DNA from 3 places in the Kitasatospora sp. NPDC015120 genome. Region 2 is predicted to be linked to each of the others. Evidence: riboswitches for the same ligand, from Rfam matches in the RefSeq annotation. Region 2 holds a riboswitch; each other region holds the start of a gene.
The links. A riboswitch is a leader RNA that binds a small molecule or an ion and turns the genes downstream of it on or off. The one in region 2 is predicted to bind cyclic di-AMP.

Region 1 (5,226 bases), on a different contig from region 2:
CCCGGTCACCCGGACGGCCACCAGCCGGCGCAGTTCGGCCAGGCCGCCGCTGACGTGCTTGTACAGCGAGGGGGTGGCGACCCCGGCGCGGGCGGCCACGGCGGCCAGGGTGAGGGCCTCGGGGCCCTGCTCGTCGATGAGGGCGAGGGCGTGGCCGACGACCTGCTCGGGGGTCAGTCCGACTCGGGGCACTGCGGTTCTCCTGGGAACGGGGGGCGGGCCCGGAACGGGCGCGGGGCAGGCGCGGGGCGGTTCGGCGGCGCTCAGGCCAGGTCGGCGAGGAAGGACAGCAGGGCGTCGGCAGTGGCCCGCGGGTGGTCGGCCATCGGGTAGTGGCCCGCGCCCTCGATCATCACCTTGCGCGCGTTCAGCGCGGCGGCCTGCCGGTCGGCGACCAGCTCCGGCTTCGCGAAGTCGGGGTCCTTCGAGCCCATCACGACCAGCACCGGGCAGCGCACGGCGGCGGTCCAGCCGACGGGCGCGGAGTCACCGCGCACGTAGCCGCGGGTGGCGGTCCTGCGGCCCGGGGTGCGCAGCGCGGCGACCAGCCCGGCCACGTACTCCTCGTGGTCGGCCGGCTTGGGGCCCGGGAAGGCCGCCTTGCGGTGGTACAGGCCCCAGAACGCGGGCGAGCGCACCAGCAGCGCGCCCATCGCGCCGACCGCCAGGCGCTGCAGCGCGTTCGGCGGCACGTTCTCGACGAAGGCGTCCAGCAGGACGATGCCGGCGACCCGGTCCGGGGCGTCCCCGGCGGCCTTCACGACGCTGGCGCCGGTGTAGGAGTTGCCGGCCAGCACGGCCCGGTCGATGCCCAGGTGGTCCAGCAGGGCGAGGACGTCGCCGGCGATCGCGGCGGGGGAGTAGTCGTCCCAGAGGATCGAGGACTCGCCGAAGCCGCGCAGGTCCATGGTGATCACCCGGCGGCCGGCGGCGGTCAGCAGCGGGCGCAGGTGCCGGTAGGCGGCCCGGCTGTCGAGCATCCCGGGGAGCAGGACGACCGGGACGCCCTCGCCGTGCGCGGTGTCGTCGAAGGCGATCCGGCCGCCGGGCAGGTCGAGGTGGCGGGTGACGGGGGCGAGGGTGCCGTTCATGGGGAGCCTCCTGGGGCGGGGACCGTCGGCTGAGTGCCGATAGCCATAAAGCTATGGCTAATAGCCTTAGCCGTCAAGCCATCGGCGCTCGCCCGCCCGGCCCGCCCGCCGTCGGCGACCGGCCGGGCGGGCCGGTCAGGCGCCCTCCACCCGGAACGGGTCGTGCTCGGTCAGCAGCTTGTCCAGCCGCGCCTGGTCGACCCGGGTCACCAGCTCGGTGGTCTCCTGCTTGTCCCGGACCACCTTGGCGAGGGTGAAGGTGGAGGTGATCGTGTAGAGCAGGCCGAGGGCGAGGAACGCCCGGGTCCACGGCTCCACCGGGAGGAAGGCGATCCCGACGCCGAGGGCGGTGCCGGAGAGGGCGAAGGACAGCACGGCCTGGAGGTGGTACGCGGCCGTGGTGCGGGACTGCATCGGTGCGCTCATGGCGTCAGGATGGCCGCGCCCGGCCCGGTCGCACATGAGTAGGCGTACTCAAGTGAGGGGCCGTTCGTTGACGTCCCGACACGTTCGGTAGTGTCAGTTGTCATCAAACATCCCAAATCGCCCACCGGGTCGCGTGGTACCCGGTCCGGATCCCGCCGTCGGCAACGGACGGCTTGGAATCGGGGGGCTCTCGGATTAACGTTTGATAACGCAGCGCGGTCCGCAACGCCGTACCCAGACGGCACCGTGCGCCGTCGCCTAATCCCGCCGGCCGGCCTCCGGGCAGGCCAGGGAGCCGGGGAACCACGTTCCTTGGGGTGAATCGGCCAGGCCCAGGCCCGGCCGTAGGAGACCTTCCTGCTCCGAACCCGTCAGCTAACCCGGTAGGCGCGAAGGAAGGAAAGGAGCGCGCCTCCGTGGCGTCGACGCACACCCCGGCACACCCGTCCGGCACCCAGCTGCTCGACCACCCCGGCCCGTTCGCCGGGCAGGGCCCGTTCGGCGGCCCCGCCGACCAGACCGCCCCGCCGGCCGACGGGACCAGCCGGCACCGGATGCCCCGTCAGGGCCGCGGCACCGCTCCGCTGCTCGGTGTCACCGCCGTCGCCGCCACCCTGGGCGCCACCGGCTTCGCCTCCGCCACCCCGGCCGCCGCGCCCGCCGTCGAGGCGCCCGACGAGCTGCCGGCCACCCTCTCCGCCGACCCCGGCCTCGCCCTCGCCGCGCGCATCCAGCAGCAGGCCGACAGCCAGCGCACCGCGGCCGAGGAGAACGCCCGCGTCCAGGCCGCCCAGGAGGCCGAGGCCAAGCGCGCCGCCCAGGTCGCCCAGCAGGAGCAGGCCAGGCGCGCCGCCGAGGAGGCCGAGAAGGCCAAGCTCGCCGCCATCAAGCTGCCGGTGCGCGACTACCGGCTCTCCGCCCACTACGGCCAGAGCGCCCGCTACTGGGCCCACCTGCACACCGGCCTGGACTTCGCCGCCGACCAGGGCGAGCCGGTCTACGCGGTCGGCCAGGGCACCATCACCTCGGCCGGCTGGGCCGGTGCCTACGGCTACCGGATCGTCGAGACCCTGCCCGACGGCACCGAGATCTGGTACTGCCACCTCTCCTCGATCATCAAGGGCTCCGGCAAGGTCGTCCCCGGCCAGCAGATCGGCAAGGTCGGCGCGACCGGCAACGTCACCGGCGCCCACCTGCACGTCGAGGTCCGCCCCGGCGGCGGCGCGCCCGTCGACCCGGAGGCCTGGTTCGAGCAGCGCGGCGTCACCCCCTGACGCCTCCCCGCCCGCGACGAGGGGCCCCGGCCGTCCGGCCGGGGCCCCTCGTGCGTTCCTACGCCCCGGCCAGGGCCTCGTCCCCGGCTTGCTCCAGCCCGGCCAGGTACGCGTCGATCTCCGCCTGCCCCGGCTCCGGCGCCAGCTCCGGGAACTCCTCGACCAGCAGCCGCGGCAGCCCCGGCACCGTCCACGCGCCGGCCAGCTCCAGCGCCACCCGGACGGCGGCCTCCTCGAACGCCCCGAAGTCCCCGGCCAGCTCCTCCGGCATCGGCTGGCCCAGCGCCGTCAGCTCCGCCAGGTTCCGGTAGCTGCGCTCCATCAGCCCCTGCTCCAGCAGCCGCCGGGCGCCGTCGGTGGCCATGCCGACCGCCAGCGTCCGCGCCCCGCCGTCCCAGCCCCCGTCGTCCACGGCGTCCAGCACGCCGTCCGCCTCCAGCGCCGTGAAGGCCGCCGTCCGCTCCCGCGCCGGGAGCTCCCGGAACCCCTCCAGCCAGGCCCGCACCGCCGCCTCGTCCCCGGTGTCCACCCCGGCCGCGCGCAGCAGCAGCGCGTACAGCCGGGGCCAGGTCACCAGGTCCGCCCGGCGCAGCAGACCGGCCGCCACCTCGCCCTGCCACTCGGCCTCGGCGTGCAGCCGCTGCTGCCGCTTGGCGTTCAGCCGCTTCGCCGCCCGCTGGTGGTCGGCCAGCAGCCGCACCGCCGCGCCGTACGCCAGCGGATCCTGCCCCGGCTCCGGCTGGACGTACAGGTACAGGCGCTCGTACAGCAGGTGCTCCACCGCGGCGGAGGTCAGTTCCGGCCAGCCGTCGTGCATCCTGCCGCCGCCCAGCTCCAGCAGCGCCAGCACCGCCCGCAGCGGGGCCTCGGCGACCGGCTCGCGGCCCTCCGCCTCCGCCCAGGCGAGCAGTTCGGCGGCCTTGGTGCGCGGGGCGAGCCGCAGGTCTTCGTCTTCCATAACCACGAACCGTAACCGCTGGTCGGGGGTAGGGTCGGGAGCCATGGTCCCCGTCCGACTCACCGGCCGCCGGCTGGCCGTCCGCGAGTTCCACCAGACCCCCGAGGACGTGGACGCGCTGCACGCGGTGTTCGGCGACCCGGAGGCCACCCGCTACCTGCCGTTCGCGCCGCGCGACCACGAAACCTGCGCCGACCAGGTCGCCCAGTACCTGGAGGAGGCGGAGCGGGAACCCCGGGAGGTCTACCGGCTGGCCGTCGTCCGCCTCGCCGACGCCGACGACCCGGCCCGCGCCGTCCCGATCGGCAACGCCGCGCTCGGCCTGCGCCCGCACGGGGCCGCCCACCTCGGCTACGCGCTGCGCCGCGACGTCTGGGGGCTCGGCTACGCGGGCGAGGTCGTCGGCCTGCTGCGGGACCTCGCCTTCGGCCCGCTCGGCCTGCACCGGCTGGAGGCCCGGGCCGACGTCGGCAACGCCGCCTCGATCCGGGTGCTGACCAGGGCGGGCTTCCGGCTGGAGGGCCGGGTCCGGCACGACTACCGGCGCCACGACGGCTGGCGCGACGCCTACCAGTACGCGCTGCTCGCCGACGACGAACCGGCCGGGGGCGCCGCTCAGGGGGGATAACCCCACCCCCGGTTCGCCGGGGAGCCGGATGTCCGGGGCCGGGCGTGCTTTGACAGGCTGTGGGAGTCAGCAGGACAGACCCCACGAGCCCGACCCGCGACCGACCCGAGGGACCGAGACCGGCCATGAGCACCCACAGCATGCAGCGCGACGAGTACGACGAGTACCACGCGTACGACGGCCACGACGGCGGCGAGCGCCGCGCCGCGGCCCGCCGCATCGAGGAGCCGCCGTACGCCTGGCGGGCCCCGTTCACCTCCTACTTCTACCGCGAGGTCGGCTTCACGCTGACCGGTCTGCCGCTGGCGGTCGCCGGCTTCGTCGTCGCGGTCGCGCTGTTCTCCCTCGGCCTCGGCACCGTGGTCACCGTGCTCGGCCTGCCGGTGCTGGCGGCGCTGACCTCCGCCGCCCGGGGCTTCGGCGCCCTGGAGCGCGCCCGGGTGCGCGGCCTGCTCGCTCTGGACGTGCCCGCCCCGGCGCCGGTCCGGGCCGTGCGGCCGGGCGTCTGGGGCGCGATCACCGCCCGGATCGCGGACGCGGCCGGCTGGAAGGCCGTGCTGTACCAGGTGGTGATGTTCCCCTGGGCGATCCTCAGCATGGTGATGTCGCTGGTCTTCCTCTGCGTCGGCTGGGTGCTCGCGCTCTACCCCGTCTACCACTGGGTGTTCCCGCGCTACGTCGACTGGCCCGGCTACCGGTTCTTCGACTTCACCGACAGCGACGGCGTCCGGCACGTGTACTACGTCGAGTCGCCGCTGCAGATCGCCGGGGTCTGCCTGCTCGGGATGCTCTTCGTCTTCCTGACCCCGCAGCTGGTGCGCGGCCTGACCAACGTCAACCGCCTCGCCG
Region 2 (5,226 bases):
CCCTCGCGCCCGATCGCGTACAGGTACCGGGCCGCGCACTGGTGGAAGGCCATCGCGCAGGCGAAGGAGCCGCTCACCACCAGCCACTGGAAGACCGTGACCGCCCAGCCGCCGAGGTGCGCGCCCAGCGGGTCGAAGAACAGGCTGTTGCCGTCCTTGCCGGGGACGGCGCCGCGAGCCACCTCCACCGCGTGCCGCACGCCGTTGCCGGAGACGATCATCCAGGAGACGAAGACGTAGAACAGCCCGACCCCGACCACCGAGATCAGCGTCGCCCTCGGCACCACCCGCTTCGGGTCGCGGGACTCCTCGCCGTACATCGCGGTGGACTCGAAGCCGACCCAGGAGCAGAACGCGAAGAACAGCCCCAGCCCCGCGCCCGCCCCTGCGCCGTCCCCGCCGACGCCGCGGAAGGCGTTCAGCGGATCGAGCGCCTCCCCGGCCACCAGTCCGTCCGGCCCGCCCCCGGTGACCAGCACGGCCAGCGACACGGCGCCCAGCACCGCGACCTCCAGCACCAGCGCCACCCCGAGCACCCGCGCGGTCAGGTGCAGGTCGAACCAGGCCATCACCGCGATCACCAGCAGCCCGAGCCCCGCGTACCAGCCCCACGGCAGCACCACCCCCAGCTGCGCCGCGGCCAGCGCGCGCAGCGCGTACGCGAAGAAGCCGAGGACGGCCGCCTCGAAGACGATGTACGCGAGCACCGCCAGCAGTCCCGAGGCCATCCCGACCACCCGGCCCAGCCCGTGCGAGATGTAGCCGTAAAAGGCTCCGGCCGCGGTGATGTGACGGGCCATCGCCACGTAGCCGACCGAGAAGACGGTGAGCACCAGGGTCGCGAAGACGTAGGCGGCGGGCGCTCCGGCGCCGTTGCCCTGGCCGATGACGATCGGGAGGTTGCCGGTCATCGCGGTGATCGGCGCCGCCGTGGCGACCGCCATGAACACCACGCCCGGCAGGCCGACCGAGTCCGCCTTCAGCCGCTCCACCCCGTCCCGCCGCCCCGCGCCCCCGGTCACGTCCCCGGTCGCGTCCCCGCGCTGGATGGCCATCCGGCCCCCTTCACCTGCCGTGGCTGCGCCGCCCGCCGGAGCGGACGGGCGTTGACAACCCGACAGCATCGGCGGGCGGCGTCCGGCCCGCAAAGCGGGGTGACCCGGTGTCGGCCCCGCCCGGTTGACGCGCTGTTCGACCGCGGCCCGGCCCGTTCGACCGGGAACGACGACGGCCGGCCCGGCTCGCGAGGGAGGTCTCGCGAACCGGGCCGGCCGGACGGGCGTGTCCCGCGCCCGTCGTTCCGCTGGAGGTGCGGTGCTCACCCGGTCGAGCGGTCACCCGACATGACCATCCCGGGGGAGCGGTCTCGCCCCGCACCCAGCGGTGGCGGAGGTGATCCGACCGGAGGGTCAGATCGCGACGCCGTGCGCCCGCAGGTAGGCGATCGGGTCGATGTCCGAGCCGTACTCCGAGCCGGTGCGGATCTCGAAGTGGAGGTGCGGGCCGGTCACGTTGCCGGTCGCGCCGGAGAGGCCGATCTGCTGGCCGACGGTGACGGTCTGGCCGATCTTCACGCCGATCGAGGACAGGTGCGCGTACTGGGCGTACTTGCCGTCGGCGAGCTTGATCTCGACCTCGTTGCCGTAGGCGCCGCCGTTGCCGGCCTTCACCACGGTGCCGTTCGCGACGGCGCGCAGCGGGGTGCCGGTGGAGGCGACGAAGTCGGCGCCGGTGTGGTGGCCGGAGGACCACATCGAGCCGGCCACGCCGTAGGCGGTGCCGAGCTTCGGGTTGGCCAGCGGGGCGACGTAGCCGGAGGTGGCGGCGACGACCGGGGTCGCGGTCACCGGGGCGACGGTGGTCTGCACGGCGGGCTTGACGGCCGGGGCGGCCGGCTTGGTCGCCGGGGCAGCCGGCTTGGCGGCCGGAGCGGCGGGCTTCGCGGCGGGCGCGGCCGGCTTCGCGGCCGGGGCAGCGGGCTTCGCGGCGGGCGCGGCCTGCTTGGCCGCCGGGGCGGCGGGCTTGGCGGCCGGGGCGGCCTTGGCGCCGAGCGCGAGCTTCTGGCCCGGGAAGATCAGGTTCGGGTTGGCGCCGACGACCGAGCGGTTGTGCTCGTACAGCGCCTGCCAGCCACCGGTGACGTTCTTGGCGGCGGCGATCTTCGACAGGGTGTCCCCGCCGACGACCTTGTAGCTCTCCTCGGCCGGGGCGGCGGCGGGAGCGGCGGCCGGGGCGGCCTGCGCGGCCTGGGCGGCGGCCGGAGCGGCGGGCTTGGCGGCCGGGACCTCGTGCGCCTGGGCGGAGACGGTGGTCACCAGCGGGAGGGCGAAGGCGGCACCGGTGACAGCGGTGGCGATGCCGATGCGGGCGGCGCGGGGCAGGGCGGTACGACGAGCCTGTGCGGGCATGGAAAATGTCCTCTCCGACGCCTGCGAGGTGAGCTGTCGGGTTCGGGCTGGAGTTGCCCGGCCGCAAAGGCGGCTTCACCCCTAGCCGGACCGCGAATTCGGGTCCGGCGACTTACCTGTGGGTCCCCCGCTCCTGCCGTACAGAGTTCGGTGCGTACCACCGGGCAGCGGCAGGACTAGGCGTTCCACCCGGTGGCCACCCGGGCTGACGCCGGGCGGTCGCTGAACTAAAACTCATCCGTTCGGGTGAAGCAATGTCGATCTCTACGGCCCGGGACCAAAGTCCGTCCCACCGTGACGCTGCGCAGAAAAGGCATGCACAGTACGCACACAATCCATTTACCGCGCGCACGTGATCCACCACCCTGCGCCCACGCCGGAACCAGTGCGTACACGATCACTCACGGAAAGGGGATCCCCCCGACACACCCCCGGTGACCCTTGTCACGTGGGCCCCACCGGACCGACCATGGGCCGTGGCCACCTCCGAGGCCGGCACCCTGCGGTTGGGCACCGCGCAGGGTCGCTGGGTACTACTGGCGACGGTGCTCGGCTCCAGCATGGCGATGCTCGACGGGACCGTCGTGAACGTCGCGCTGCCCAGGATCGGCGCCGACCTCGGCGCTCAACTCGACGCCCTGCAATGGACGCTCAACGCCTATCTGCTGACCCTCGCGGGCCTGATCCTGCTCGGCGGCGCCCTCGGCGACCGCTACGGCCGGCGCCGGGTCTTCCTGCTCGGCGTGGTCTGGTTCGCCGCCGCCTCCGCGGCCTGCGCCGCCGCGCCCACCGTCGAGGTGCTGATCGTCGCGCGCGCCGTCCAGGGCGTCGGCGGCGCACTGCTCACCCCGGGCTCGCTGGCGATGCTCCAGGCCGTCTTCCACCCGGAGGACCGCTCGGCGGCGGTCGGCCTCTGGTCCGGCCTCGGCGGGGTCTCGGCGGCGGTCGGCCCGCTGCTCGGCGGCTGGCTGGTGGACGGCCCGGGCTGGCGCTGGATCTTCCTGCTGAACCTGCCGCTGGCGGCCGTGGTGGTGGCGGTGTCCGCCCGGCACGTGCCGGAGAGCCGCGACGAGTCCGCGACCGGCCGCTTCGACGTGCTCGGCGCGGTGCTGGCCGCCCTGGCGCTGGGCGCCGTCACCTATGCGCTGACCGCCGCCGGGAAGGGCCTGTCCCCCGCGGTCTGGGTCACCGGGGCGGCGGGCCTGCTGCTCGGCGCGGCCTTCGTGGCGGTCGAGCGCCGCACCCCGGAGCCGATGCTGCCGCTGGGGCTGTTCTCGTCCCGGCTGTTCACCGCCGTCAACCTGGTCACCCTCGCCGTCTACGCGGCGTTCAGCGGCGTCTTCTTCCTCCTGGTGGTGCAGTTGCAGATCGTCTCCGGGTTCTCCCCGCTGGTCTCCGGACTGGCCCTGGTGCCGATCACCGTGATCATGCTGGTGCTGTCCGCCCGGGCGGGCCGGCTCGGCAAGCGGATCGGCCCGCGGCTGCCGCTGACCGTCGGCCCGCTGCTCTGCGCGGCGGGCGTCCTGCTGATGCTGCGGATCGGCCCCGGCGCCTCGTACTGGGCGGACGTGCTGCCCGCCGTCGCCGTGATGGGCAGCGGGATGGTGCTGCTGGTCGCGCCGCTGACCGCGACCGTGCTGGCGGCGGTGGACGTGCGCCACGCGGGCATCGCCAGCGGCGTCAACAACGCCGCCGCCCGGGCCGCCGGGCTGTTGGCGGTCGCGGCACTGCCCGCGCTGTCGGGGCTGAGCGGCGACGCCTACCAGGTGCCGGACGCGGTCGACTCCGCCTTCCGCACCTCGATGCTCATCTGCGCCGGGCTGCTGGTGGCCGGCGGGCTGACCGCGCTGGTGGCCGTCCGCGGCAATGTGCTGGCCCCCGCGGACGCGCGCCCGGTGGCGGAACCGGACTGCCGCTACGCCTGCGCGACCAACGCCCCGCCGCTGGACCCCGGCCACCCGGCCCCGGTCCCCGCCGAACGCCGCGAGGGCCCCGCCGCCTGACCGGCGACGGGGCTGCGGCTCGCCCGCCCGCCCCTGCGGCGGGCGGGTGACGTCACGTCAGAGGATGTCGCCCGGCGCGTACTTGGCGGCCTCCGGGTACGCGGCCGCGACGGCCTCGACCTGGCGGACGACCTCGGCGACCTGCGCCCCGGCCGCGCCGGTGAAGGACAGCTTGTCGGCCAGCAGCGCGTCCAGCGCGGCCCGGTCCAGCGGGATCCGCTCGTCGTTCGCCAGCCGGTCCAGCAGCTCGTTCTCCCGGGCGCCCGCCCGCATCGCGAGCGCGGAGGCGACGGCGTGCTCCTTGATGACCTCGTGGCCGGTCTCCCGGCCGACGCCCGCCCGCACCGCGCCCATCAGCACCTTGGTGGTGGCCAGGAACGGCAGGTAGCGGTCCAGCTCGGCCTCGATCACGGCCGGGAAGGCGCCGAACTCGTCGAGGACGGTCAGGAAGGTCTCCAGCAGGCCGTCGAAGGCGAAGAAGGCGTCCGGCAGCGCGACCCGGCGGACCACCGAGCAGGAGACGTCGCCCTCGTTCCACTGGTCGCCGGCCAGCTCGCCGGTCATCGAGGCGTAGCCGCGCAGGATGACGGCCAGGCCGTTGACGCGCTCGCACGAGCGGGTGTTCATCTTGTGCGGCATCGCCGAGGAGCCGACCTGGCCCTCCTTGAAGCCCTCGGTCACCAGCTCGTGGCCGGCCATCAGGCGGATGGTCTTGGCCAGGCTGGACGGCGCGGCGGCCAGCTGGACGAGCGCGGTCAGCACCTCGAAGTCCAGCGAGCGCGGGTAGACCTGGCCGACGCTGGTGAGCACGTTCT
Region 3 (5,226 bases), on a different contig from region 2:
GGGGGCGGGGGCGCGGGCCGGGCGGGTAGGTTCGGGGTGTGACGACGAATCCTCCCGGCCCGAAGCTGATCCTCCTCATCACCACCCACCGGGTGGCCCCCGGCCTGCTGTCGTGGCCCGCCTGGGAGGCGCTGCGGTCGGCCGGCCGGGTGCTCGCCGCCGACCCCGCCCACCCGCAGCTGCCCGCCGTGGCGCAGGCCGGCGTCGAGGTGCGGATCGTGGCGCCCGGCTCCGCCCCCGCGCTGGCCCGGCTGCTGACCGAGGCCCCGGCCGGGCCGCCCGCCGAGGCCGGTCCGACGGTCTGGCTGGGCAGCCCGGACGGCGACCCCGGGCTGACCGAGGCGCTGGCGCGCCTCGCCGTCGAGCACGCCGGCGAGGTGCCGGAGATCGAGGTGCTGCCCGGCTCGTACGACCTGCCGGGCGCGCGGCTGCTGGACCTGGTCTCCGTGATGGACCGGCTCCGCTCGCCGGGCGGCTGCCCGTGGGACGCCGAGCAGACCCACGCCAGCCTGGTGAAGTACCTGGTCGAGGAGGCCTACGAGCTGGTCGAGGCGATCGAGGAGGGGGACCGCGACATGCTCCGCGAGGAGCTGGGCGACGTCCTGCTCCAGGTCTTCTTCCACTCCCGGATCGCCGAGGAGCACCCCACCGGGGCCTTCTCGATCGACGACGTGGCGGGCGACATCGTCGACAAGCTGATGTACCGCCACCCGCACGTGTTCGGCGACGCCGAGGCGAGCGGCGCGGCGGAGGTGGAGGCCAGCTGGGAGGCGCTCAAGGCGGCCGAGAAGTCGGAGCGGGAGTCGGTGCTGGACGGCGTGCCGGCCGGGCTGCCCTCGCTCGCGTACGCGGCGAAGCTGGTCTCACGGGTGCGCCGGGCCGGGTTCACGGGCGTGCCGGACGAGCCGTACGCGCTGCCGGCCGAGCTCACGGCGGAGTCGGCGGGCCGGCTGCTGCTCGCGGTGGCGCAGCGCGCGCACGACGCCGGGGTCGACGTGGACGCCGCGCTGCGGGCCGCGGCGCGCGGCTACCGGGACGCGGTGCGCGCCGCCGAGGGCCTGAAGCCCGCGGAGTAGCGCCGCCCGGGGCCCGGTGGGAGCGGCGGCCGTCTCAGACGACGGCCACGTCCTCCACCGGCCGCCGCTGCGCCGGGACGACCACCTCGCCGATCGCCTCGCCGACCAGGGCGACCAGCTCGGCGAGCCGCTCCAGGTCGAGGTGGTCGGGCAGGTCGCCGAGGGAGACGATCCGCTCGCCGTCCGGCCCGGCCACGCAGAACAGGTCGATCGGCCCCAGGTGCTTCTCCGCCGTGTCGACCAGCGCGGCGACGTCGCTGGGCCGGCGGACGTCGCCGCAGACGCCGACGACCCGGCAGCCCGGCCGGTCGAGCTCGGTGGCGAGGTCCTCGGCGATCCCGACCCGCTGGTCGGCGATCAGCACGCCGACGGCCCCCGCAGAGGTGAGCCGCCGGGCGAGGTCCGCCCCCGACCCGCCGTCGAGCACGGCGATCACGACGACCGAACCGGTGACCCGCATGGCCTTGCTCCTCCCTGTGGGCGGCTCCGCACCGGCGCCCACGGACATCTTGCGGAGGATCGTAGGCAGGTCCTGACCCTCCGCAACAGGAATTACCCCTCAGGTGACCAGGCTCACGCCTGCCGCGCGCGGCGGACCTCGCCCGGACCCCGCCCGGACCCCACCGGTCACCGCGCCCCCGCGCGCACGCCGTGCGGTGGCCGGGACACGCCCGGGATACCGTCGACCCATGCCAGCTCAGCCCGCCTCCCCCCGTCCGCCCCTGTTCACCTGGGAGTTCGCCGCCGATCCGTACCCCGCGTACGCCTGGCTGCGCGAGCACGAGCCGGTGCACCGGACCACCCTGCCGAGCGGGGTGGAGGCCTGGCTGGTCACCCGGTACGCGGACGCCCGGCAGGCGCTCGCGGACAGCCGGCTCTCCAAGAACCCGGTGCACCACAGCGAGCAGGCCCACCGCACCGGCCGGGTCGGCATCCCGGGCGAGCGGCAGGCCGACCTGATGACCCACCTGCTGAACATCGACCCGCCGGACCACACCCGGCTGCGCCGTCTGGTGTCGAAGGCGTTCACACCGCGCCGGGTGGCCGCCTTCGAGCCACGGGTGCAGCAGCTGACCGACCGGCTGATCGACGGCTTCGCGGCGCGCGGGTCCGCCGACCTGATCCACGAGTTCGCGTTCCCGCTCCCCATCTACGCGATCTGCGACCTGCTCGGGGTGCCGGCCGAGGACCAGGACGACTTCCGGGACTGGGCCGGGATGATGATCCGGCACGGCGGCGGTCAGCGCGGCGGCGTGGGGCGCGCGGTGAAGCGGATGCGCGCCTATCTGGCGGAGCTGATCCACCGCAAGCGGGCCGACCTCGGCGACGACCTGATCTCGGGGCTGATCCGGGCGAGCGACCACGGCGAGCACCTGACCGAGAACGAGGCCGCGGCGATGGCCTTCATCCTGCTGTTCGCCGGCTTCGAGACCACGGTCAACCTGATCGGCAACGGCGTGTACGCGCTGCTGCGCAACCCGGGACAGCGCGCGCTGCTGCAGGAGTCGGTCGGCCGCGGCGAGAGCGCGCTGCTGGAGACCGGCATCGAGGAACTCCTGCGCTACGACGGGCCGGTGGAGCTGGCGACCTGGCGGTTCGCGACCAGTCCGCTGACCATCGGCGGGGTGGGGATCCCGGTCGGCGACCCGGTGCTGGTGGTGCTCGCCGCCGCGGACCGGGACCCGGCGCGGTTCGCCGACGAGAACACCCTGGACCTGGCCCGGACGGACAACCCGCACCTGGGCTTCGGGCACGGCATCCACTACTGCATCGGGGCCCCGCTGGCACGGCTGGAGGGGCGGGCCGCGCTGGCCACCCTGCTGACCCGGCTGCCGGACCTCGGACTCGCCGCGGACCCGGTGGACCTGCGCTGGCGCGGTGGTCTGATCATGCGTGGACTCCGTGAACTTCCGGTGGAATTCACACCGGAGAAAGCGCCCGGCGAGGAGCCTCCGAAGACCGGCTCCGGGGGCTGACGCCTCGGCACAACACGCTGACGGGAACTCTCCGTTGCCTCGTTCCCAGGGGTCTGAACCACCCTCAATCCGGACATACCACCTCGGTTGGTAGGCAATCCATCACATGACGTGATGTCCATGTGATACCGACGATATGAGCTTGTGATTGCTCTGAGGATCTGTCTACTCTCCCTGGAGTTCGCAGCTGCGAGCCCCGTGCGCGGAACGCCGAGTCCTGCCCGCCGTGCCACGGGAAGCCGACCAGAACCCTGGGCAGGGGCGGGGGACCCAGGTTTTGCGCCGTCTCCCACGGCTAGGGGTGAAGCCGCCTCCGCGCGGCCGGGCCACCTCCCGGTCCGAACCCGACAGCTCACCTCGCAGGCGTGCGGAGAGGGACGTCTTCATGCTGTTCGTTGGAACCGGTCGTCACCGTCGCCGTACCCAGGCCGAGAAGGCCATCGCCGTCGCCGGTGTCGCCGGCGTCGGACTGGCCATGCCGATCCTGAGCGCCACCGGCGCCTCCGCCGCCCCGGTCTCCACCTGGGACGCGGTCGCCCAGTGCGAGAGCGGCGGCAACTGGAGCATCAACACCGGCAACGGCTTCTACGGCGGCCTCCAGTTCACCTCCAGCACCTGGAAGGCGTACGGCGGCACCGCCTACGCGCCGCAGGCCAACCAGGCCTCCAAGGCCCAGCAGATCTCGGTCGCCGAGAAGGTGCTCGCCTCGCAGGGCCCGGGCGCCTGGCCGGTCTGCTCCAAGAAGGCCGGCCTGAGCAAGGGCGGCGCCCCGGCGGCGGTCGACACCTCGACGGACGCCAAGCCGGCCGCCCCGAAGCCCCAGGTCCCGCAGGCCGCCCAGGAGGCCGAGCCGCAGCAGGAGACCGCGAAGCCCGCCGCGCCGAAGCACGCCGCACCCAAGCAGCAGGCCCCGCAGCAGGCCGCCAAGCCGCAGGCGCAGCAGTACGCGCCGAAGCACGCCGCGCCCCGGCAGGAGGCCCCGCAGACGCAGCAGCAGTCGCCGGCCTTCTCCGGCAAGGCCGGCTGGGACGCCGACGCCAAGGTGTTCTGGTACCAGAGCAACGGCGCCTGGTACTGGACCAGCCACCAGAGCGTCTACCAGCAGTACGCCGGCCAGCAGGCCGCCGCCCCGGCCGCTCCCGCCGCCCAGGCCGCCCCCGCCGCGCAGCAGCCGGCCGGCCAGGGCTACACCGTCCGCTCCGGCGACACCCTCGCCGGGATCGCCACCGCCCAGGGCGTCTCCGGCGGCTGGCAGGCCCTGTACGACGGCAACCGCGGCACCGTCGGCGCCGACCCGAACCTGATCGTCCCGGGCCAGGTGCTGACCCTCGCCTGACGGCCGGTCCGGCCGCACGCGACGAAGGGGGACCGATCGGTCCCCCTTCGTCCGCATCCGGCCCCCTCGGGTCGGGCAACCAGGTGAACTACCGGTGGGTAGCCGGGCCACACGCTGAGACGGAGCCGAGGCCGACGTGGTCCGGACAGCCCGTGCGGTTAGGCTCTGGTCGTAACGACTCCGCAATCGTCCGGCCGACAGCACCCACCGTCAGCCGAACCTGCTTCCGCTAGGAGATGCCTCGTGCCGTCCATCGATGTCGTCGTCGCCCGTGAGATCCTCGACTCGCGCGGCAACCCCACGGTCGAGGTCGAGGTCGGCCTCGACGACGGCAGCACCGGCCGTGCCGCCGTCCCCTCGGGTGCCTCCACCGGTGCCTTCGAGGCGCTGGAGCTCCGCGACGGTGACAAGAACCGCTACTTCGGCAAGGGCGTGGAGAAGGCCGTCCTGGCCGTCATCGAGCAGATCGGCCCGGAGCTGGTCGGCTACGACGCCACCGAGCAGCGCCTGATCGACCAGGCCATGCTCGACCTGGACGCCACCCCGGACAAGTCCTCGCTCGGCGCCAACGCCATCCTGGGCGTCTCGCTGGCCGTCGCGCACGCCGCCTCCGAGGCGAGCGACCTGCCGCTGTTCCGCTACCTGGGCGGCCCGAACGCGCACGTCCTGCCGGTCCCGATGATGAACATCCTCAACGGCGGCTCCCACGCGGACTCCAACGTCGACATCCAGGAGTTCATGATCGCCCCGATCGGCGCGGAGTCCTTCTCCGAGGCCGTCCGCTGGGGCGTCGAGGTCTACCACACCCTCAAGGGCGTGCTGAAGGAGCGCGGTCTGT

Region 1: linked by a shared signal. The riboswitch ahead of ACF1AK_RS08725 (M23 family metallopeptidase) and the one ahead of ACF1AK_RS32500 (peptidoglycan DD-metalloendopeptidase family protein) in region 2 are both predicted to bind cyclic di-AMP.
Region 3: linked by a shared signal. The riboswitch ahead of ACF1AK_RS04890 (transglycosylase family protein) and the one ahead of ACF1AK_RS32500 (peptidoglycan DD-metalloendopeptidase family protein) in region 2 are both predicted to bind cyclic di-AMP.

The regions. Positions count from the first base shown of each region.
Region 1 covers NZ_JBIBVJ010000002.1:872,719-877,944, forward strand. The annotation lists gene ACF1AK_RS08710 (TetR/AcrR family transcriptional regulator) at 1-192, opposite strand, end outside; gene ACF1AK_RS08715 (alpha/beta fold hydrolase) at 264-1,091, opposite strand; gene ACF1AK_RS08720 (YiaA/YiaB family inner membrane protein) at 1,227-1,517, opposite strand; cyclic di-AMP (ydaO/yuaA leader) riboswitch at 1,763-1,921, shown strand; gene ACF1AK_RS08725 (M23 family metallopeptidase) at 1,934-2,791, shown strand; gene ACF1AK_RS08730 (hypothetical protein) at 2,850-3,749, opposite strand; gene ACF1AK_RS08735 (GNAT family N-acetyltransferase) at 3,793-4,377, shown strand; gene ACF1AK_RS08740 (sensor domain-containing protein) at 4,503-5,226, shown strand, end outside.
Region 2 covers NZ_JBIBVJ010000025.1:36,306-41,531, reverse strand. The annotation lists gene ACF1AK_RS32505 (APC family permease) at 1-1,055, opposite strand, end outside; gene ACF1AK_RS32500 (peptidoglycan DD-metalloendopeptidase family protein) at 1,410-2,408, opposite strand; cyclic di-AMP (ydaO/yuaA leader) riboswitch at 2,412-2,571, opposite strand; gene ACF1AK_RS32495 (MFS transporter) at 2,885-4,411, shown strand; gene purB (adenylosuccinate lyase) at 4,469-5,226, opposite strand, start outside.
Region 3 covers NZ_JBIBVJ010000002.1:7,607-12,832, reverse strand. The annotation lists gene ACF1AK_RS04905 (MazG family protein) at 39-1,076, shown strand; gene ACF1AK_RS04900 (SDR family NAD(P)-dependent oxidoreductase) at 1,111-1,536, opposite strand; gene ACF1AK_RS04895 (cytochrome P450) at 1,766-3,052, shown strand; cyclic di-AMP (ydaO/yuaA leader) riboswitch at 3,284-3,432, shown strand; gene ACF1AK_RS04890 (transglycosylase family protein) at 3,438-4,388, shown strand; gene eno (phosphopyruvate hydratase) at 4,632-5,226, shown strand, end outside.